2 regions of the Cellvibrio sp. KY-GH-1 genome follow, and region 2 is predicted to be linked to the other one. Evidence: riboswitches for the same ligand, from Rfam matches in the RefSeq annotation. Region 2 holds a riboswitch; the other holds the start of a gene.

Region 1 (11,969 bases), 1.7 Mb from region 2:
TCAAGATCAGTCTTGGTGGTGCTATTGCTCAGGTTGTTGGTGGATTCGGTATCAGTGTTGCCAATGGTGTAGCCTGCGTTAATCTGCGGCAGGAGGCCGGCGCGAGCGATAGTTTTGTTTTGTAATCCGGCTTCGTATTTGGCTTTATCAGCTTTTAATTGGGCATCGTTTTGTAACGCCAGGTCATAGACATCAAACAGACTGTTGGCGCTCACGGTAAAAGGGGTCAGGGAGAAGAGGCTGACGAGCAGGTAAAGCTTGGTCTTTTTCATAAGAGGGTTCCAAAGTCCAGAGTTTAAGAATTCCAGTTCGGCACCAGGGTACTGCCTGGCTAATTGTTAATCGCGTTTTCGATTAACTGTTAAAAATACTATTAAGGAACAGGTTATCCGGTTGCGTGGAGTGTAGCCGCTTGCCAGTGTCGGGTCGAGCGGTGAACGTAAGTTCAGTGGTAGCAAGAGTAAAGTCCTAATGCCTCAGGGTGAAGTTACAAATGTAAGTCTCAACCTTACTTTACCTTTCTATACCGATTGCCTACGCACGTGCAATGCTTGCCACACAGGGTTAGATGTAACTGCACAGCATATAGATTCACCCGCCCAAAAAATGTCAGGGGTTGTAACAACTGAACAGGGTCATCCTTACCTTTAGCTACCTCTAAGGAATTCTTTGGTTCGATTTTCGGTAGAAAAAGTTCGAGTTATTGCCAAATTGCGAATTTTTCGCATTGGTCTATAAATGTTTGATTGCGTCACACCGGTGGCAGCTCTTATCATGCGCGCCCATTTTGTGCATTTAATTTGACGATTTCGTCTGCCCAGCACTATTGCCGTATTTTCCGAGCGAAGTATTGACTGATAACCCATTCCGCTCCCGGCAAGATATGTCCCTTTTCGTTTTGCTCATTTTTTACTTTTAACCTTTATAACGGAGTTGCCATGTCTTCACTGGATATCGCCAAGCTCGACTTGATGTATGTCGGGATAATTATTTTTACGGGGTTGCTAGGTGGTGTGATCGCCAAAAAAATCAAAGTGCCCGATATCGTCTTGTTTCTTCTTATAGGGATCGGTTTGGGGCCGACCATCGGGGGGGTGCTTCACGTGCCGGCAGACTCCACGATGAACCAGTTGATCCTGACCATTGGTGCTTGTTATTTGCTGTTTGAAGGCGGAGCGACCTTGCGCTTCGCCGTATTAAAGGAAATCTGGATCACCTTGTTGGTTATTGCCACTGCAGGGGTGTTAATTACCGGCGCCATTATGACGGTGGCCAGCGTGTGGATGGGGATTCCGATTGCCATCGCACTGGTACTCGCCGCACTTACGGCATCTACCGACCCGGCGACCCTGGTACCCATCTTTAAACAAGTACCGATTAAAGATCGCGTATCGCAAACGGTAATGAGCGAGTCTGCGTTGAATGACGCTATGGGTGCGATTGCTACCTTCGCGGTGGTAGCCTATGTGATGGGCGGCGGCGAAAGCTTTAGCCTTACGCATTCTCTGGGTGAGTTGGCTTATGAAGCAGGTATGGGCTTGGTGCTGGGGGCGATAGTGGGGTACACCGCGGCATTCCTGATGGCTCATAACTCTTTGGGTATTTTCCGTGAGGTAACGCCGTTTGTGATCATTTTGGCGGTAATCACAGTGTATTTGCTGGCTGACAAAATTGGTGCGTCCGGGTTTATGGCGGTATTTACTTGCGGTGTGATGATTGGCAACAAAGAGTCATTCAGCTTACCCATGGACCATCATGAGCACGAGTACCTGGAAGACTATGTGGGCAACACAGCGCTGCTGATGCGGATGTTCATCTTTATCCTGTTGGGTTCGCAAGTTGATTTCCATTTGTTGAAAGAGTACTTGGGCGTTGGTATTGCGCTGCTGTTTATCTTTATTTTCATCGCGCGCCCGGTCACGGTATTCCTCTGCGCTGGACCTGATCGTCGCGCCAAGTGGACCTGGAAAGAGCTGGTATTTATGAGCTGGACACGCGAAACCGGGGTAATTCCCGCAGCGCTGGTAGGTATTTTGGCTGGTATGAAAGTGCCTGGTATTGACGTGGTGGGTGCGATTACCTTTATCTTCATCCTGGGTACCATTCTGATTCAGGCTCCAACTACCGCGTTGTTGGCGGGTAAGCTAGGCTTGTTAAAAACTCAGGAAAAATAACCCTCGATTATTGCCCCCCCCTTCCTTATCAAAGGGGGGCAGTGCCGAAAGCTCTTTTTTCCCGGGATTTGAACCCCTCTTCCTTTAATAGGCGAGAGGGGTTCTTGCTTTACTCTACCTACCAACTCCAATAGACTGCCCACTTTCTTGTCGGGGTGCTAATGGTCACGCTATTAGCTGAGATATACCCGCCGACCTGATCCGGTTAGTACCGGCGTAGGGAACGAGAGCCTCCAAGCAAAGCATCTGGCCTGTCTGGCGTTTTTCTCTGTTTCCGCGCCCACTTTTTGTTGCGGAAATCAATGACCAAAGAATTCACTCCCATTGCCTTAACCATAGCCGGTAGCGATAGCGGCGGCGGTGCGGGTATTCAAGCCGATCTCAAAGCCTTTTCTGCTTTGGGGGTGTTTGGCTGCAGCGTTATTTCATCGCTCACCGCGCAAAATACCTTCGGAGTTCAAGGGGTGTTGCCCATTCCGCCGGCATTTGTGCAACAGCAAATCCAGTCGGTGTTGAGCGATATTCACGTAGGAGCGATCAAAACCGGCATGTTGGCGACCGCTGAAATCATTGCGGCAGTGGCAGAATCCTTGCGACCTCATGCACAGATCCCGTTTGTACTTGATCCGGTTATGGTGGCGACCAGTGGCGACCGATTGCTGGCGGAAGATGCGATCGATACCTTGATCAAACAATTAATTCCGCTTGCCTCTTTAATCACCCCCAACCTGCACGAAGCTGCGGCGTTATTGAATGAAACTGTCGCGACTGATTTATCAGGAATGCAAAAACAGGGGGAAAAATTATTGGCACTGGGTGCAAAAGCAGTGTTGATGAAAGGTGGTCATACGGACGGCGCCAAGGCGAGTGATGTGTTGGTGACCACATCCGGGGTTGAGATTTTTTCTGCGCCGCGCCTGCAAACCAAAAACACCCACGGCACAGGCTGTACGTTGGCATCGGCCATTGCCGCCGGCCTGGCTAAACACTTGTCGCTGCAGGATGCGGTTAAACAAGCCAAAGATTATTTGCACAATGCCTTGCTGCACTCAGAAAAATTACACATAGGGCAGGGCTCTGGCCCAGTTCACCACTTTTATAAATTTCATCCGTAGGGGCGCAATTTATTGCTCCCTGATCTTGCTCCATGAATTGGGTTTGATAAATCAAACCAACATATTGATATTAATTAAATCAGCGAATTAACAAAAAAGCCGAGGACACTATGAATACCAGCGTCGATAAAATCCTGAGCCAAACCGCCGAGGTGGATCAAGCCTCTATTCAACCTTTTACCGGTTCACAAAAAATCTATGTGCAAGGCTCACGCGAAGATATTCAAGTGCCCATGCGTGAAATTACGCTGGACGATACCCCGACCGCGTTTGGTGGCGAGAAAAACGCACCTGTCCGTGTATACGATACCTCCGGCCCATACACTGACCCAACAGTAAAAATTGATTTGCGCACCGGCTTGCCAGAAGTGCGCACGCGCTGGATCGAAGAGCGCAATGACACTGAAGTGTTGCAAGATAGTCACTCTGAATTCACCAAGCAGCGCTTGAGTGACGACACGCTCGATCATCTGCGGTTTAACCTGACTCGCCAGCCGCGTCGCGCCAAAGCCGGTATGAACGTGTCGCAAATGCACTATGCTAAAAAAGGCATCATCACTCCGGAAATGGAATACATCGCCATTCGTGAAAATATGGCGCTGGCGCAAGCACGTGAACTGGGTGTGCTCAAGCAACAGCACGCCGGCATGAGTTTCGGTGCAAGTATTCCGGATGAAATTACCCCGGAATTTGTGCGCAGCGAAGTGGCGCGTGGTCGTGCAATTATTCCTGCTAACATCAATCACCCGGAAGTTGAACCGATGATTATCGGGCGCAATTTTTTGGTGAAAATTAATGGCAATATCGGTAATTCGGCATTGGGTTCTTCCATTGAAGAAGAAGTGGAAAAGCTCACCTGGGGTGCACGCTGGGGTGCAGACACGGTAATGGATTTGTCCACCGGCAAAAATATCCATGAAACGCGTGAATGGATTATTCGCAATTCCCACGTGCCTATCGGTACTGTGCCAATCTATCAGGCGCTGGAAAAAGTAAATGGTGTTGCAGAAGATCTGACCTGGGAAATTTTCCGTGATACTTTAATTGAACAAGCAGAGCAGGGCGTGGATTATTTTACTATTCACGCGGGCGTATTGTTGCGTTATGTTCCCCTCACCGCCAAGCGTGTGACAGGTATTGTGTCGCGCGGTGGTTCCATTATGGCGAAGTGGTGTCTCGCACATCACAAAGAAAATTTCCTTTACACCCACTTTGAAGAAATTTGCGAAATCATGAAAGCTTACGATGTAAGTTTTTCGTTGGGTGATGGCTTGCGTCCCGGTTCGATTGCGGACGCGAACGATGAAGCGCAATTTGGCGAATTGGAAACCCTGGGTGAGTTGACGAAAATTGCCTGGAAGCACGATGTGCAAACGATGATTGAAGGTCCTGGTCATGTGCCTATGCATATGATTAAGGAAAACATGGAAAAGCAATTGGAAGTGTGCGATGAAGCACCTTTCTATACGCTTGGCCCATTAACCACTGATATTGCCCCGGGTTACGATCACATTACTTCTGGAATAGGTGCCGCCATGATCGGCTGGTACGGCTGCGCCATGCTTTGCTACGTAACACCAAAAGAGCATTTGGGTTTGCCTAATAAAGATGATGTGAAAGAAGGTATCATCACGTACAAAATTGCTGCACATGCTGCCGATTTGGCGAAAGGCCATCCGGGTGCACAATTGCGCGATAACGCGTTATCCAAAGCGCGGTTTGAATTCCGTTGGGAGGATCAATTTAATTTAGGTCTGGACCCGGACACTGCGCGCTCCTACCACGACGAAACCTTGCCGAAAGAGTCTGCCAAAGTTGCACACTTCTGCTCTATGTGCGGCCCTAAATTTTGTTCCATGAAAATTACTCAGGAAGTGCGTGATTACGCCGCTCAACAGGGTGTAAATGTGGAGGGCATTAATGAGGATCAATTGGTGCGTATGATTGATGTGGAAGCTGAGATGCAGCAAAAATCCAAAGAGTTTATGGCGCAGGGGGCGGAGCTGTACCACAAGGTTTAATTCCAGATGGCAGTGTCTTTCCAATAGCTTTCGTTTTCTTACTCCCCCGTTTTCCACAAAATGGGGGGGTGTTTAACAGGACTTATCATGATCAAAAAACCTGAATTCACGCGCGCCGATGTAGAAATTATTCGTCGTGAAGAAATGTATAAGCGTTTTTTTCGTGTTGAAAAAATTTTTCTTCGCCACAAATTATTTAACGGTGATTGGGGTAAAGAAATTGGGCGCGAATTATTTGTGCGTGGTGAAGCGGTCGCCGTGGTGCTTTATGATCCAGCGCGCGATTCAATCGGTCTGGTCGAACAATTTCGTGTGGGAGCATTGGACGAGCCTAATGGACCCTGGTGCTACGAAGTGGTCGCGGGTATGCTGGAGGAAGGGGAATCACCGGAGGATGTGGCGAGGCGCGAGCTAAAAGAAGAAGCAAATATTGAGCCCTATGCGTTGGAGTACATTTGCAATTATTTATCTAGCCCCGGCGGTTGTGACGAAAAATTGCATCTTTATTGCGGATTGTGCGATTTAAGTCAAGCTGGTGGTGTTTACGGATTGCCGGAAGAGGGCGAAGATATTCGTGTGCACGTATTTATGGCGGACGAAGTGTTCGCCGAGTTATTACAAGGAAAATTTAATAACGCCGCAGCGCTCATTTGTTTGCAATGGCTACAGTTAAATCGTAGCCGCTTACGCGCTACTTTGTAATAATTTTTTTCACCCATTGACTTGGGGATGAGTCTGGCTGACACTCTTGCTCAAGCACTAATTATTCGCTGTGTATATTTAGGGCGTTACATTACTATTACGAGCCCGATTTTTTTAGCCAGCCTTATGGGTATCTATGTTTACATTGCGTGTTAAGAAACCTCAACCTGATTACGTGACTTATAAAGAGCGTTATAAGGTGGATTTGCCGTTGCAAATGGCGGAGTGTGAGGCGAATTACATGCGTTTGACCAAGCTGGTTGCTGATAAATCCCGGAATGAATTTCGTTTTATCGTGGCTCGTGGCGATCACCAATGGCTGCATTTATTGCGTGTTCTAGAGCGCTCGCCTTACACCACTACCCTGGAGTTGAGTCGTACCTGTGTGGGTATCAGCTCAGAGTGGTTGGCGATGCCGAAATTAACCCTGCGGATGTATCACGACGCCAAACTGGCTGAAGTTTTGGCATGGGAGGGGCATAAGCGATTGCGGCCCCGTTATGAGTACCCCAACCAATCTATGTACCAGAGCGACGAAAAATACCAACTCAACCGCTTTTTGGGGGAGTGGTTAAATCTGTGCCTTGAGCAGGCGTTTACTCCCGACACCAGTTTTCAATTCTGATATTGCTGGTAGTTCTATCTCCTTCACAAAATTTACATCTTTTAACGTAGAAACCTATGTTTTCGCTGGGCTCAGGCTGGCGAAAACCCGGGTTAGCGTATATCTTGCGAATGATATTTATCCATTCTGACATCACAGTCCACATGAGTCAGGATGGAAGCCCGCCATTAATAACTAAAATATATCAACCAGACTTAAACAAACCGGGAATGAGAACTACCAGTGCGTCTGATTCAGATCACCGATTGCCATCTGGGACCACAGCAAAGTGAGACCCTGCTGGGACTAAACACCGACCAAAGCCTTGAGGATGTGCTTCAGCTGATCCAACAGGCGGAAGCTTCCTTTGATCATTTACTTTGTACGGGTGACGTTGCCAGTGCCGGTCACATCGATTGCTATACCCGCTACGAGCGAATTGTTCGGCGCTATTTTTCCCAGCCACTTAGTTGGCTGGCTGGTAATCATGATGATGCCGATATTATGGAATCCAGCCAGGATGCACTGAAGATTCAAGGGCGGTTGGTGGAGCTGGGAAAGTGGTTGGTAGTATTGCTGGATTCCAGTGTTCCAGGCCAGGTCTACGGTCAATTGGCGGCCAGCGAACTGGATTATTTGGAACATATTCTGACGGCACATCCTGATAAAAACATTATTGTCTCCCTGCATCATCAACCAGTCCCGGTTGGCAGCGTATGGATTGATCAATATGTAGTGCGCAATGCGGATGCTTTTTTCCAGCTTACTGACGCGCATCCCAACGTAAAAATTATTACCTGGGGTCATGTTCATCAGGAATTTCGTGCTCTGCGTAACGGGGTAGAGCTGTTAGCTACACCGTCAACCTGTGTGCAATTCAAACCATTGTGTGAAGATTTTACGGTAGATACCCTGATGCCAGGATACCGTTGGTTTGAGCTGAATGATGACGGCAGTTTTGCTACAGGTGTTGCACGGGTCACCGGAAAAAACTACGTAATTGATTACAAATCGGCTGGTTATTAAATCGACCCATGGCCGCATTGCTGTATATCCACGGTTTCCTCAGTTCTCCCTTCTCGTTTAAAGCCCGCCAAACCGGCGAGTGGCTAATCACAACTTACCCCGGGATCGACTTTTACTGCCCTCAGCTCCCCCCATATCCCGCGCAGACCCAAGCCATTCTTGAGTCGTTGGTTGAACGCTTGTTGCCCCAACCGGTTTACCTGATGGGGAGTTCGCTGGGTGGCTTTTGGGCAACCTGGTTGGCGGAAAAATATAATCTGCGTGCCGTGTTGATTAACCCCGCGGTGAGCCCTCAGAATTTTATGCCGGGTTATTTAGAGGTTGACCTGAAAAGTTATCACACGGATGATAGCTACCGTTTAAGCGCAGGTCACATCGACGAAATAATTGCCGTTGATGTACCGCCGACCCGCACCGCCAATTATTGGCTGCTCGTGCAAACAGGCGATGAAACCCTGGACTACCGTCTGGCCGTACAAAAATACGCCGGTTGCAAACAAACGGTTGAAGAGGGTGGTGATCACGCCTTTCAGGGATTTGAGCGTTACCTGCCGAGTTGCATCGATTTTTTTCAACGCACAGATTGTTGATGCGCAGTTTGTAAATTCACGATTATTTATTTCACCGTTCTTTATCTAACAAAGAAAGCAATTAAAAAATGGCTAATTATTCCGCAGAAGATATTGAAGTACTCACGGGATTAGACCCCGTTAAAAAGCGCCCGGGCATGTATACCGAAACCACACGCCCCAATCACCTGGCTCAGGAAATTATCGATAACTCGGTGGATGAAGCGCTGGCCGGCCATGCGAAATCTATCGACGTCATTTTGCACAAAGACCATTCCATCACGGTGATTGACGATGGCCGTGGTATGCCGGTGGATATTCACCCCGAGCAGGGCAAACCCGGTGTGGAAGTTATTTTGTGTACGCTCCATGCGGGTGGAAAATTCTCCAACAAAAATTACCAATTTTCCGGTGGTTTACACGGTGTAGGTGTGTCCGTCGTAAACGCGTTGTCAGAAAAATTAATTGTGACTGTTAAGCGCGATGGCAATGTTTACCAGATGGGTTTTTCCAACGGCGATAAAGCCAGCGATTTGGAAATTATTGATACTTGCCCCAAACGCCAAACGGGGACCAGCGTTCATTTTTTACCAAACCCGCAATATTTTGATTCCAACAAATTTTCGGTCAGCCGTTTGCGCCATGTGCTGCGCGCAAAAGCAGTCTTGTGCCCTGGCCTGACCGTTACCTTTGTGGATGAGCAAACGGGTGAGAAGGATGTTTGGTATTACGAAGACGGTTTAAAAGATTATCTTGCCGGTGCTACCAAAGAATGGCTTACCTTGCCAGAACAACCTTTTGTGGGCGATTTTAGCGGTCAAACAGAAGCCGTTAGTTGGGCGGTGCAATGGTTGCCGGAAGGCGGTGAATTAATTCAGGAAAGTTACGTAAACCTGATTCCCACCGCGCAGGGTGGAACTCATGTGAATGGCTTGCGCACTGGCTTGCTGGATGCGCTGCGCGATTATTGTGAATTCCGCAATTTAATTCCGCGCGGCATTAAACTCGCACCGGAAGATTTGTGGAATGCGTGTTGTTATGTGCTCTCCTACAAACACGCTGACCCACAATTTTCTGGTCAGACCAAAGAGCGGTTAACCTCGCGTGAAGCCGCCGCGTTTGTCTCCGGCATCACCAAAGATGCGTTTGCGCTCTGGCTAAACCAACACACTGAAGACGGTGACAAACTCGCTGAATTTTGTATTAGCAACGCGCAGAAACGCGTGCGCGCGAGTAAAAAAATTGAACGTAAACGGGTTACCCAGGGGCCTGCATTACCCGGTAAATTGGCCGACTGTTCCAGTGGTGATCCGGCGCGCAGTGAACTGTTTTTGGTGGAAGGGGATTCCGCAGGTGGTTCGGCAAAGCAAGCACGCGATCGCGAATTCCAGGCGATTATGCCGCTGCGCGGAAAAATCCTGAATACCTGGGAGGTCGACTCGTCGGAAATTCTGGCGAGCCAGGAAGTTCACGATATTTCGGTTGCTATCGGTATGGACCCGGGCAGTGAGGATCTGAGTGAATTGCGCTACCACAAGATTTGCATTCTCGCCGACGCCGACTCGGATGGTTTGCACATCGCAACTTTATTGTGTGCGCTCTTTGTAAAACATTTTCCTGTGCTGGTGCGCAATGGCCATGTTTTTGTTGCTATGCCGCCACTCTATCGTATCGACATCGGCAAAGAAGTTTATTACGCCCTTGATGAAGGTGAGAAAAACGGTGTGCTAAATCGCATTGCAGCGGAAAATAAAAAAGGCAAACCCAATGTGCAGCGCTTTAAAGGTTTGGGTGAAATGAACCCTTTACAATTGCGCGAAACCACCATGGCGCGCGACACACGTCGTCTGGTACAGCTTACCATTGAAGAAGGCGATGAAACTCTGCAAGTGATGGATATGATGCTCGCCAAGAAAAGGGCGAGTGATCGCAAAAATTGGTTGGAAGAAAAAGGTAATTTAGCGGAAATTGCGGTGTAAATGCTCAAGCGCTATTGGGTAGCGGTGAGTAATGCTACCTGATGGCCACTGAAAATAAAAAGAGCCACCGGAGTGGCTCATATTGGATGGACTAACCAATGCGTTCGTCCCTGAGTAACACTTACATCCTAGTAGGTGTATTTCACATCCAAGCTAAAGCTGGTTCCTACCTGTTGTTTTAAAATGTCGACGCTCTCGCCGTTAGAATTAACCTGTTCAAACACGCGCTCCTCGTTGAGGATATTGCCGAGTTTTATTTTGGTGGTGACGTTATCCGTCGCATACCAGGAGTAGGTTAAATCCAGCGAGTTAAACGGTTGCTCGTAGGCATCTTGATGGGTGCCTATGTTGCGCGCGGCAAAGAACAGACGCTCACCAAACAGGTTATACACCAGCGATGCACTATGTTGTCCATCTTCCGAGTCAAAACCCAATTGCGCGTTAAGTACATATTCGGATTGACCAGTCATTGGGCGGGTGCTGTTGGTGTAACCCTGGCCTTCGGGTGAAACAATTTCTGATTCACTCAGCGTCAGGTTGGATGAGGCGAAGAAACCTGCGCCGAGATCGCGCAATATTTCCATTTCCAAACCGTAGATTTCACCACTCAGAGAATTTTCGAAGGTGAGAATTACATCGTCATCCGAACCAGGCAAGCGAGTACTTTCGATGGGATTGGCAATGTCTTTGTAAAATAACGTGGCAGTAAAGTTATTGCCGCTATCAAAGAACCATTCCGCGCGCAGATCGTAATGCGTTAATTCAGAAAATTCCAAGCGCGAATTTCCTTTTACTTTCATACCCAATTCAGTGTCGATATAAACTACGTCCGACATTTCACGCAGGTCAGGGCGCACGACAGTTTCACTGGCGCTCAGCCGAACCTGAAAGGCTTCGGTATTCATAAAGCCTTCGTTCATGTAAGTGATGGCAAGTGATGGATACCAATCTTCTTGCGCGAAACCGTAGCGTTGATCCGGGTTGTTGGCAATATCATCAATGATTTTTACCAAGCTATTGCCGGTATAATCCAACAGATCTACGGGTAATAAACCTTGCTTGAACGTTTCTTTGCGTGCACCGCCGGTAATGCGCCAGGTCTCGTCCCAGTTCGCATCGAACATCCCGTAAGCACCCTCAATAATTTGTCCCGCAACATAGCTTTCGGTGCCGAACCCACCGCCGACACTCAAGTCAAAATTATTATTGAGATCGGTGGTGCGATTGCTGTTGAGCACGTCATTTACATTGCCACTGAGCACGCTACTTTGGTTGCCGCCGGCATCAATATTGGCGGTATAGCCGTAATACTCACGCGACTTTTCGTTGTAATTGAATCCACCGGAGAGTGTTAATTCCAACCGATCAAACATCAGTGGCACTTTCGCATTCCAGCCATTGCTAATTACACTGTCTTCGAGATTGAGAAATTCAAAGCTGGCCATAGCCGCGCGCGGCGATAATTGTGTACTGATAAATGCACCACTGGTTGGATCGACGGTGTTGTCCCCGGCAACGGTGGTGTGGTTGGGTACGTCAGTTTTAACCGTAGAATCAGAATAAAACCAATCAAACACCAGTGTGTCCAGCCAGTCGTTATTCAATTGATCAAGTTTGTGTTCACCGGTAAGTTGGCCCACTTCCAATTCGCGGTTTTCCATGCGCGTATCGTAGAACACGTATTCACTGCCTTCGGCGAGTGTGTAGTTGCTGCCATTGAATCCGGTTTTAATACGCGCTTCATCGTGAATGTTTTCGATGTGATACACGCTGGCTTGC
Region 2 (11,969 bases):
CACCACCGATTTCGTCGAGCCGGATGTCGCCAATTTTAATCGCTGGTTATTTATTCCCCAGCAGGAACGCAAAGGTTTTGAAGTGGGCGATTTAATCCACTGTGAAATTGCTCGTCACCCATTTACCAGTGAAGGCAAAACCCAGGTTCATATCATCAACAAACTGGGCAAGCCGGATGACACCGGGGTAGAAAGCCGCTATAGCATTGCTAAATTTCAAATGCCATTTGAATGGCAAGCACCAGCGCAAAACCAGGCGAGCAGCATTAATTGGTCGCCACTTACCTTTGATAACGGCGAACAGGATTTAACTCACCTGCCGTTCGTAACTATCGACTCCGAAAACACCCGCGATATGGATGACGCGATTTACATCGCCACTAACGAGCAAGGCTGGGAATTAATTACCGCCATTGCCGACCCCAGTAAACATATTGATTTCGGCAGCCCACTCGAACTTGCTGCGCGCGAACGCGCCAGCACACATTACATCCTCGGCCAAACCGTCACCATGTTGCCGGTCGATTTATCGCACGATACTTATTCGTTGGTACCCGAACAAAAACGCCCCGCGGTGATTTGCCGCATGCAAATCGCGCGCGATGGCACCATTACTCATTATGAATTTGCTGAAGCGCTCATTCGCTCGCAATGCAAACTCAGTTATCAAGGCGTTTACGATGCGCTAATCAGTGAGATCTCCACCCTCGCCGCGCCAAGCCATGTACACGATATGCTGGTAGAACTGCAAACCTTCGCACAAGTGCGCGCCGCTTATCGCCAAGCCAATGCGTTAGTTATGGAAGAGCGCGCTGATTACGCATTTGTATTAAACGACCAGAAAAAAATTGACCACATTGAAAAGCGCGAGCGCAATATCGCCCACCGCATGATCGAAGAGGCAATGCTGGTTACCAATATTTGTGCGGGGGAATTATTTTTACAACATCCTGGCTACGGTATTTTCTCCAGCCATATCGGGTTTCGTGCCGAGCGAGTGGCCGATGCGCAAGCCCTGATACAAGAAGATCGCCCGGATTTAGCCCCCGGCGATATAACGCAACTTGAAAATTTCACTGCCCTCTTCCGCGAACTGCGCACTAATCCAACCAACAATTCAAACAGTGGCCCATTGCATTCGTTATTGCAACGTATGCTACAAGCAGGCTCATTAACCTTCGACCCTATCCCGCATTTCGGTTTGGGATTTAAAGCCTATGCGATGGTGACCTCGCCAATTCGTCGCTACAACGATTTATTTAATCATCTCGCTATTAAACGTATCTTGCGCGGCGAGCCGCCGATTGACATCGACGATAAAAAGCAATTTTCGGATGCCTTGCAAAACCAATTAAACACCGGCCGTCAGGCATGCCGCTTTACAGAAAGCTGGCTGGGTTGCCAATACGCCGCACAACACCTTGGCAGTTTGCATCAGGGCAGCGTTGCATTGGTTAACTCGTTTGGCTTGGGTATCAAACTGGATGATTGGGGTCTGGATGGTTACGCATTACTCGCACCTAAAGAGAGCGAAGTAAAAGCGCAATTTGATTCACGCCGTTTAAGCCTTACCATCGAAGGAAAAACCTGGTCCCTGGATGATAAGGTTTATGTATTAGTAAAGGATGTTGATATTGAAAAACGCAAAATCGGTTTGGAAATTGTAAGCGAGGAAACCGCCCAGCGTTTAAGTGCATGGCTTTAATCCACTAACGTCTTTCACTATCAGTAAAGGAGATGATCTATGGCAAAACAATATTGGTTGTTCAAAGCTGAACCCCATATTTATGGCATAGATCATCTTGCTGCTGCGCCCAACAAAACCGGCCGCTGGGATGGCATTCGCAATTATCAGGCAAGAAACTTTTTGCGCGATCAGGTAAAACTCGGCGATGAAGTTTTTATCTACCACAGCAGCTGCAAAAATGTCGGCATAGTCGGCACCGCCAAAGTCGTAAAAACCGCCTACCCCGACCCCACCCAATTTAATCCAGAAAGCGATTACTACGATCCGAAATCAACGCCAGAAAATCCGCGCTGGGTGTCGGTGGACATTCAACTCACCAAAGTGTTTCCGCGCTTAATTCCCCTCACAGAAATCAAAGCGCAACCCGAATTGGAAAATATGGTGTTAGTGAAACAGAGCCGATTGTCTACGCAACCGGTGACGAGGGATGAGTGGGAGTTTATTAATTTGCTAACTGCGAAGAAATAATCCCCCAACAAAACGCAGCAAATAAAAAGCCGCAAAATAAAGAAAAACAAATGGCGGAAAATGCAAAGGGCGCAATAAATTGCTCCCCTACAGAATACAAAACCGTGGTATACGAACTAAATCTGCATGATCCATCACCAATCGCAGAAGTTAATTTAGTGAACCCTAAATTTCTATCCCAAATAAAAAAACAGCCACTATTGGTTTTTTATTTTCAAACCAAGATCTATGTAGATCACTCATCCGCCATCCGATCCTGCGCCTTACTCATACCAGTTTCTGGCTCATCCATTTCGTCCGCAGGGTCAACACCTGAGTCATCGCCATCTTCTTCATCTTCTTCAGGCTCCAGGGTTTCGCCATTCATTTGGCTTTGCTCAATTAAGATAGCTTCCGGAGTTTGAATCCCAATGTGGTAGGCAGCGAAGCCCGGGAGCACCACTTGATCCAGCGCCATGCCGATAACGCGGCCTTGATAAGGGGATTTGATGGTAGTACGGGCGTTGGTGATTGGGTCTGTGACCGTGCCCAATAAATCACCCTCTTTAACACGCTGACCCAGCGTTGCTTTACTAAATAAAATTCCGCTTTGGTTTGCGCGCACCCAAGTGGAGCGGTAATACACAGGTGCAATTCGATTCCAGCGTTTTTGTTTGCCGTACATACCCGTCTTTGCGAGCAATGTATTAATGGCAGTAACGCCCTCCTCCACCACTTCACTTTGCATGGCCATTGGTTCACCCGCTTCCAGTGTCACAGCGGGTATTCCAGCGCGCACAGCAGCAGCACGTAGGGAGTTAGGGTTGCCGCGCGAATTTAACACGGCAATCACACCAAAACTTTGTGCGAGGCGCGCTACATTTTCATCGCCAAGGTCGGCACGTAATTGCGGCAAATTGGTACGATGAAATGAACCTGTGTGCAAATCTACCAATGCGTCACACTGCATAATAATTTTAGAAAAAAATGAATGGGCCAAGCGCGAAGCAGAACTGCCGTGTGTATTGCCAGGGAAATAACGGTTCCAATCGCGGCGATCTGGCAAGTACCGTGAGTTCCGACGAAACCCCATAATATTTGCCACCGGCACACCAATAATCGTACCGTTCAATTTGGCAGGATCGATTTCAAATATCACCCGGCGAATCATTTCAATTCCATTTAATTCGTCACCGTGCACGGCGGCAGTCAAACAGAGTGTTTTTCCTGGGTTCGCACCATTCACCACTAACACGGGTGTCGCTTCGCTAAAGGCGCCGACCGCCGCATCTGAATTCCAGGTAAGACGCACCGATGAATTGGGCTTTACTTCCGTATCCAGAATAAATTTGGACAATGTCAGCGAATCTGCAGGCGCAACATTACTGGTCGCTTGAGCACTTTCGCTGGAAATTTGCGCACCTTGACTGGATGCTTGTGCACCGGCACTAGCTTCTGAACCACTGGATACAGCACCAGTTAAATCACCATTTGATGCAGAGCTGCGAACATCAACCACCGTACTTACAACCGATAACGCAGCAACCGATGACTCCGCACTCGATGACGCAGCACTCGATGAAGATACAGCCGACCAAACCGAAACAGATTCAATAGAATCAGTCATGATCGAAGAGACTACACTGGAGCTTATCGCTTCAGAGACACTTGGTTCTGCACTGACATTAGCTTCTTGGCCGGAAACGGATGTACCGGATTTAGTTATTAATCTAGCCTGACTACTAGCAGCAAAATTTGCCGTTAACAGTGATGGTGCAGTTTGACTGGACGATGAAAAATTGGTTTGTGCAATAACAACACTGGAAGAAAAAAAACCAATAGCGAGAAAAGAGCAAAAAAATAATTTCACGGCGGTTGATATGTGGAACTGTCGCTGCATAAGTTCAGTATCTCATTAATATAGGAATATTACTGTACAGCACACATCCATGTGATTAATCCTTAACAGCAATTTATCAGGGAATTATTCCCACTCAATCGTTGCGGGCGGCTTGCTCGATACATCGTAGCAAACGCGAGACACACCAGAGATTTCATTGATAATGCGACCAGATACTTTTTCCAGCAACTCATAAGGCAAATGTGCCCAACGTGCCGTCATAAAATCTACGGTTTCTACTGCACGCAATGAAATTACCCACTCGTATCGGCGGCCATCACCTACAACGCCAACAGACCTCACAGGCAGGAAAACCGCAAAGGCTTGCGAGGTTTTGTGATACCAGCCAGATGCGTGCAACTCTTCCAAAAAGATGGCATCAGCTTCACGCAGAATATCTGCGTACTCCTTTTTAACTTCGCCGAGGATACGCACACCCAAGCCTGGACCAGGAAATGGATGACGGTAAACCATGTCGTAGGGCAAACCTAATTCCAAACCAATTGCACGCACTTCGTCTTTAAATAATTCACGCAGTGGTTCAACCAGTTTGAAGGCCATATCTTCTGGCAAACCACCTACATTGTGGTGCGATTTAATAACGTGTGCCTTACCGGTCTTTGCTGCAGCAGATTCAATTACATCCGGGTAAATAGTCCCTTGCGCCAGCCATTTAACATCTTTCAACTTTGTGGCTTCAGCATCAAACACATCAATAAAAGTACCGCCAATAATTTTGCGCTTTTTCTCGGGGTCATTTACGCCAGTAAGCTTGCCAAGGAATTGCTCTTCCGCATCGGCGCGGATAACACGCACGCCCATATTTTTGGCGAACATATCCATTACCTGGTCGCCTTCGTTTTTACGCAACAACCCGTTATCGACAAAAACACAGGTGAGTTGATCACCAATCGCTTTGTGTAACAGCGCCGCCACTACCGATGAGTCAACGCCACCGGAAAGACCAAGCAACACCTTATCGCCGCCGACTTGCTCTTTCACTTTTTTGATTGCATCTTCAACAATATTAGCGGGCGTCCACAATGGTTCACAACCGCAGGTTTGCAACACAAAGTGTTCAAACATGCGCTTGCCTTGCAGTGTATGGGTAACTTCAGGATGGAATTGCACGCCGTAGAATTTTTTAGCTTCGTCGTACATACCGGCAATCGGGCAAGATGGTGTTGAGGCCATCAAGCTGAAGCCTTCCGGCATTTTAGTCACTTTGTCGCCGTGGCTCATCCACACATCCAGCAACGCGCTACCATCGGCATCTACGTGATCTTTGATGTCTTTAAACAGGGATGAGTCGCCGTGCGCTTTAATTTGTGCGTAGCCAAACTCGCGAACATTTGATCCTTCTACCAAGCCACCCATTTGCATGGCCATGGTTTGCATACCGTAACAAATACCAAATACCGGAACACCCAGGTTGAATACAGCCTCCGGCGCGCGTGGTGAGCCCGCTTCGGTTGTGGACTCGGGACTGCCCGCCAAAATAATTCCTTTTGGATTGTATGCGCGAATTTCTTCATCGCTCATATCCCAGGCCCGAATCTCGGAGAAAACGCCAATCTCGCGTACTCGACGCGCAATCAATTGAGTGTATTGGGAACCGAAATCCAGAATAAGAATTCGCTGTGCATGAATATCGTGAGACATGTTGTGCCCTGCTCGAAATGGAAAAATCAAAAAAATAAAACTTAAAAAATGAATTCTGCTGAAACGAAAAACTCGGGCTTAACCCGAGTTTTTCTTATCGTGACCGCACTTTTTGCGAACACTGATTAACGGCCACCAATTGGATAATTAGGCGCTTCCTTAGTAATCTGCACATCATGAACGTGGCTCTCGCCCATGCCGGCAGTGGTCACGCGCACAAACTCAGGCTTGGTACGCATAGCCTCCAAATCCGCACAACCGGTGTATCCCATCGCTGAACGAACACCACCCATCATTTGATGGATGATGGCAGTCAATGCACCTTTATAAGGAACGCGACCTTCAATGCCCTCTGGCACCAGCTTCTCGGCACCCGCACTGGCATCCTGGAAATAACGATCTGATGAACCCTGGGTTTGCGCCATGGCCCCCAAAGAACCCATACCACGGTAAGCCTTGTAGGTACGACCTTGATACAACTCCACTTCGCCAGGCGCTTCTTCAGTACCGGCAAACATGGAGCCCATCATTACCGCATGAGCGCCAGCAACAATCGCTTTGGCAATATCACCAGAGTAACGGATACCACCGTCAGCAATCGCGGGGACGCCAGTACCTTTCAGTGCAGCCACCACGTTGGCAATAGCAGAAATTTGTGGAACACCCACACCACTTACGATACGGGTTGTACAAATAGAACCAGGGCCAATACCCACCTTAACAGCATCTGCACCGGCCTCTACCAATGCCAGAGCCGCAGCACCGGTAGCAATATTGCCGCCGATTACCTGTACCTCAGGGTATTTGGCCTTGATCGCACGCACGCGATCCAGCACGTTTTTACTGTGACCGTGAGCGGTATCCACCACCAACACATCAACACCGGCTTCAACCAGTGCATCTACGCGGGCATCAGTATCGCGACTGGTGCCCACACTGGCACCTACACGCAGGCGACCTTCAGGGTCTTTACAAGCGTTGGGGTATTTTTCGGCTTTGTTGATATCTTTTACGGTGATCAGGCCGCGCAACTCAAAGTTGTCGTTAACAACCAACACTTTTTCGATGCGGTGTTTGTGTAACAGGTTGCGTACTTCTTCGGCCGATACGCCTTCTTTAACCGTAACCAACTGCGCCTTGGGAGTCATAATACTGGAAACCCTTGCATCCAGATTGGTCTCGAAGCGCACGTCACGACCAGTCACAATTCCAACCAGATTGCCGTTGTCCATCACAGGTACGCCGGAAATACTGTTCTTGCGGGTAAGCGCAATCAGCTCACGAATAGTTGCACTGGATTCGATGGTAATGGGGTCTTTTACTACGCCGGCTTCGAACTTCTTAACAGCGCGCACTTCGGCGGCTTGTTGCTCGATACTCATGCTCTTGTGAATAATGCCGATGCCGCCGTCCTGTGCAATCGCAATCGCCAGGCGGGATTCGGTAACAGTATCCATCGCTGCAGAAATCAGAGGAATATTTAGCTGGATCTTGCGAGTCAACTGAGTTTTCAGGGATACATCTTTCGGCGTGACATCCGAAAAACCTGGCACAAGGAGCACATCATCAAACGTGAGGGCTTCTTCAGCAATTCGCAACATAGCTACCAACCTCAAAATAAAGCGGGAAAAATAAACGCGGAATTATAGCGGCTCGATCTCCCCCGGTAAACCAAAACAACGAACACCAGCCAACTAAAACCACAATATCTTGTGGCTGCTGCCCGATTTCTACCTGCTTTAAGGCTACCCGCATACCGAGGCTTGGCCTAGAATGCCCAGCCAACTGCCTTTGAATCTACCAGCCATGAATGATTTGTTTAGTAAAACTCCGGAGCGGGAAATCCTCAGTGTCAGCCAGCTTAACCGCCAGGCACGCCAGTTGTTGGAGACCCATTTACCTCTGCTATGGGTGGAGGGAGAACTATCCAATGTCTCGATCCCCTCCTCCGGGCACTGGTACTTCACACTGAAGGATGAGCAAGCTCAGGTGCGCTGCTGCATGTTCCGCAACCGAAACATGACCGTCAGATTCAAACCCCAACAAGGGCAGCATGTGCTGATCCGCGCACGCGTTAGCCTGTATGAAGGCCGGGGCGACTACCAGATCATCGCTGAGCACATGGAAGAAGCTGGCAGCGGCGCCCTGCAACGTGCCTTTGACGAACTAAAGCATCGCCTGTCCACAGAAGGCCTGTTCAACGAAGCCCACAAAAAGCCTCTACCAAAAATCCCAAAACATATCGCTGTGATTACCTCACCCACCGGTGCTGCTATTCGCGATGTACTCAGCGTGCTCGAACGCCGCTTTGCCGGCATTCCAGTTACCGTGATTCCAGTCGCGGTACAAGGCAAAGAGTCCGCGCCGCAAATTGTGAAAGCGATTGATCTGGCCAACCGCGCCGGATTGTTTGATGCGATATTGCTGACCCGCGGCGGCGGCTCCATGGAGGATCTCTGGTCATTTAACGAGGAAATAGTCGCACGTGCAATGTTTAACAGCCAATTGCCAATTGTGAGCGCTGTGGGTCATGAGGTGGATTTCACGATTGCCGATTTTGTTGCCGACCTACGCGCACCAACCCCTTCTGCCGCCGCTGAAATACTGGTCCCAGATAGCGAAGAATGGCTGGATAAATTTATCGGCTTTGAAGTGTTACTTGAAGAAGCCATGCTGCGCAAACTTGCGCAACTGCAAAAACATTTACAACATCTGCGTCAGCGTTTGCGTCATCCACGCGAGCGTTTGGAGCAGCAATCACAGCGGTTGGATAACCTCGAAATACGTCTGAAAAACCAGATCAAAAATCTATTAAGTCACCACCAGCACCAAATTTCACAGTTGCGCTTGCGCATGCAAGCCCATCATCCACAGGTGCGATTAGCACAGTTGCGTGAGCGTCTAAATAGCGCCGAAACACAATTGCACAAAGCGCAATTTATCTACCTTGATCGCCAGAAATTACGCCTCGCCACTGCGGCCCGAATGCTCAATACCTTGAGCCCGCTCAACACACTGGAGCGCGGGTTTGCACTGGTAACGGATGCTGAATCCGGCCACCTGATCAGCAACCAGCAACAATTGAAGCCCGGCCAGCGCATTCACACCAGGGTCGCCCAGGGTGGATTTCATAGTACTGTCGAAACGCTGGACACCAACACATCCCCTTAACCGAAAGCCGCCTAAAGGTTTTGATTGCGAAGGACAGCAGCCATTAGTATATTGGCCGGACTTCTTGTCGGGGCGCCTTGGCTGAATTGCATACACTGCACATTTGGTACGGAGGCTGAGATGGGCTCGGCCCAACCCGTAGAACCTGAACAGGCTAGAACCTGCGGAGGGAACAAGGCATATAGCGCACGCTATTTCCCCTGCCCTCCGCCTCATTTCCCCGAGGCACTGTGAAAACTCAAACCAGCCAACAACACATCGCTATTGCCGGTGCCGGCCTGTTAGGTCGCTTGCTCGCTTGGCGTTTGCGTTTATTAGGTCACGAGATCACCTTATTTGAATCCGGAAAATTACAACCAGAGTCAAACTCTGTACGCGCCGCGGCGTTTACCGCAGCAGGCATGATTGCGCCGTTAAGCGAAGCTGTCGTATCTGATGCAAATGTCTATCGTATGGGCCAATTTGCTTTACAACGCTGGCCACAATGGCTGAAGGATTTACCACAGCGCGACCTACCAAAAAACAACTTACGGCAAAACATTTCACCTAAAAGCAATTTACCCAACAACAATACAGAATTGTTTTTTGCCAAAGGCAGCCTGCTGGTTGCACATCCGCAAGATGAAAGTGAATTGCAACAATTTGAAAATGAATTGAATTTTGTAGTGCCTGAATGCCGCAACTACCAATGGTTATCCGGCCATGAAATCCAGACACTGGAACCGGATTTGCACTCGCACTTTATGCGCGGATTGCTGCTACAAGAAGAAGGCCACCTGCACAACCGCGAATTTTTACAGCAACTCGGCGATGAATTAATTCGCTTGAATATTAGCATTCGCGAAAACACATCGGTAGAAACAGAACCACACACTATTCGCACTCATAGCGGCAGCGAAAAATTCGATCTGGTAATTGATTGTCGCGGACTGGGCGCGAAAACACAGCTGAAAGAATTGCGCGGCGTGCGCGGTGAAACACTGCATGTAGAAACCAACGAGATTCATTTGCAGCGACCAGTGCGCTTAATGCACCCGCGCTACCAGCTCTACGTTGTACCCAAGCCGAACAATCGCTTTATTATTGGTGCAACACAAATTGAAAGCGAAGACCGCTCAGCCGTCACCTTACAGTCATCGCTTGAGTTAGGTAGCGCACTTTATACTTTATCGCCCGCGTTTGCTGAAGCACGTATTATCGAAATGGATACCAATTTACGCCCGGCATTTATGGATAACCTGCCCAAGATTTTCTGCAACCCTGGGCTTATCGTGGCCAACGGTTTATTCCGCCATGGGTATTTACTGGCGCCGGCTGTCGTTGAACAAGTACTTACCCAGGTGAAGCAAGACCAAACCATTTTATTTCCCGACTTACTTCAAACTTCTTTACTTTAGATTTCTGTTTCAGGTTAATAAACGATGATTCAAGTGAGTGTTAACAATGAAATTAAATCCGTAGCAGTTGCAACCTTGTTGAGCGATGCACTGCAGGATTGGGGCTACGCTGACAGTAAAATTGCGGTAGCCATCAACCAGGAATTCGTACCGCGCTCTACCTACGCAGAGCGCTCTTTGAGCAACAATGATCAAATCGACATAGTTCGCCCGGTGGGCGGAGGTTAATGCAATGAGCAACGCAACATCACCTGCACGCGATTTCACGCTTTACGGTGAAACATTTTCCAGTCGCTTCTTATTAGGTACTGCGCTCTATGCATCTCCTCAATTAATGCGCGACTCCATTACCCAATCGCGCTGTGAAATTGTGACGCTCGGTTTGCGCCGCCAAAACCCGGCAAATCGCGATGGCGATGCAATTTGGCAATATATTCAGGAAAGCGGTTGCCGTTTATTGCCGAATACGGCTGGCTGTAAATCCGCGAAGGAGGCGGTAACCCTTGCCGAAATGTCGCGCGAAATTTTTAATACTGACTGGATCAAACTGGAAGTGGTTGGCGATGACTACAATCTACAACCAGACCCATTTGGTCTGGTAGAAGCGTCAGAAATTTTAATTAAAAAAGGTTTTAAAGTTTTACCCTATTGCACTGACGATTTAATTTTGTGCAAGCGTTTGTTGGATGTGGGCTGCGAAGTATTAATGCCTTGGGGCGCCCCCATTGGCACCGGCCAGGGGCTATTAAATCGTTATAACTTACGCAGTCTGCGCGAACGCATAAAAGATGTACCCATGATTATTGATGCCGGTCTCGGCGCGCCCTCACAAGCCGCAGAAGCAATGGAGATGGGATTCGATGGGATCTTACTGAACACCGCTGTAGCAAAAGCACACAACCCACCGTTGATGGCAGAAGCCTTTGCCGATGCAATCGATGCAGGTCGCAAAGCTTTTAAAGCAGGGCTCATGCAAAAACGCCAAACCGCTAGCCCAAGCACGCCCACCGTTGGCCAACCCTTCTGGCACCAGCAGTAAGCATTGACGGAAACATCAAAACCTACGAGATTGGCGGTGCTATAAACCCGCCAATTTTTTTTAGCCCGAAAGCCAACTTCTCGGTGATTTTTGATTGTTTGCAATCGCCCGAATTCACATAAACCTGCAACATGTGGGTTAAGCGATGTAAATGGAAATTCATTTCCTGCTGACGCAACAGCGCGTCCTCAACTACCTTGTTAATGCTGATGCCCTGCTGCTTTGCTATCGACTGCAACGATTCTCGCAAATCTTCTTTAAATAACAAACTACCTTTAAACGTAGATGCAATATGCAACACTACGTTTTGCAAGCTATGCAACTTACGATCACCATGGGTGTAGCCCAATCCCGTTAACACGGAACTCAACTCGGCGAACCATTGTTGCAAATGGGCATTCTGTTGCAACATACGCTCAGCAAATTCCGGAACTTCACTCCCCTCCACCACATCATCCAGCGGAATTTCGCTGCGAAAAATCATGGTGCTGACAATTTCACAGCCGCGATACAAATAGGCGGCACGATTCAATTCCAATACCGCAATCACTTCGCGCCAACGGCGGCCATAGGGCTTAAAACGATTGTAATAAATCCCCACAATAC

Evidence for each region. A riboswitch is a leader RNA that binds a small molecule or an ion and turns the genes downstream of it on or off. The one in region 2 is predicted to bind thiamine pyrophosphate.
Region 1: it holds a riboswitch for thiamine pyrophosphate, as region 2 does, so the genes downstream of both, thiD (bifunctional hydroxymethylpyrimidine kinase/phosphomethylpyrimidine kinase) here and D0C16_RS05270 (FAD-dependent oxidoreductase) in region 2, are expected to answer to the same signal.

What each region holds. Positions count from the first base shown of each region.
Region 1 covers NZ_CP031728.1:5,342,311-5,354,279, forward strand. The annotation lists gene D0C16_RS22460 (TolC family outer membrane protein) at 1-272, opposite strand, end outside; gene D0C16_RS22465 (sodium:proton antiporter) at 939-2,174, shown strand; TPP riboswitch at 2,316-2,414, shown strand; gene thiD (bifunctional hydroxymethylpyrimidine kinase/phosphomethylpyrimidine kinase) at 2,477-3,289, shown strand; gene thiC (phosphomethylpyrimidine synthase ThiC) at 3,400-5,310, shown strand; gene D0C16_RS22480 (NUDIX domain-containing protein) at 5,398-6,012, shown strand; gene D0C16_RS22485 (DUF1249 domain-containing protein) at 6,149-6,637, shown strand; gene cpdA (3',5'-cyclic-AMP phosphodiesterase) at 6,860-7,642, shown strand; gene D0C16_RS22495 (YqiA/YcfP family alpha/beta fold hydrolase) at 7,651-8,232, shown strand; gene parE (DNA topoisomerase IV subunit B) at 8,301-10,190, shown strand; gene D0C16_RS22505 (TonB-dependent receptor domain-containing protein) at 10,319-11,969, opposite strand, start outside.
Region 2 covers NZ_CP031728.1:1,243,936-1,255,904, forward strand. The annotation lists gene D0C16_RS05240 (VacB/RNase II family 3'-5' exoribonuclease) at 1-1,705, shown strand, start outside; gene D0C16_RS05245 (EVE domain-containing protein) at 1,745-2,215, shown strand; gene D0C16_RS05250 (succinylglutamate desuccinylase/aspartoacylase family protein) at 2,451-4,094, opposite strand; gene guaA (glutamine-hydrolyzing GMP synthase) at 4,179-5,756, opposite strand; gene guaB (IMP dehydrogenase) at 5,882-7,357, opposite strand; gene xseA (exodeoxyribonuclease VII large subunit) at 7,563-8,927, shown strand; TPP riboswitch at 8,986-9,116, shown strand; gene D0C16_RS05270 (FAD-dependent oxidoreductase) at 9,158-10,324, shown strand; gene thiS (sulfur carrier protein ThiS) at 10,349-10,552, shown strand; gene D0C16_RS05280 (thiazole synthase) at 10,557-11,363, shown strand; gene D0C16_RS05285 (HD-GYP domain-containing protein) at 11,386-11,969, opposite strand, start outside.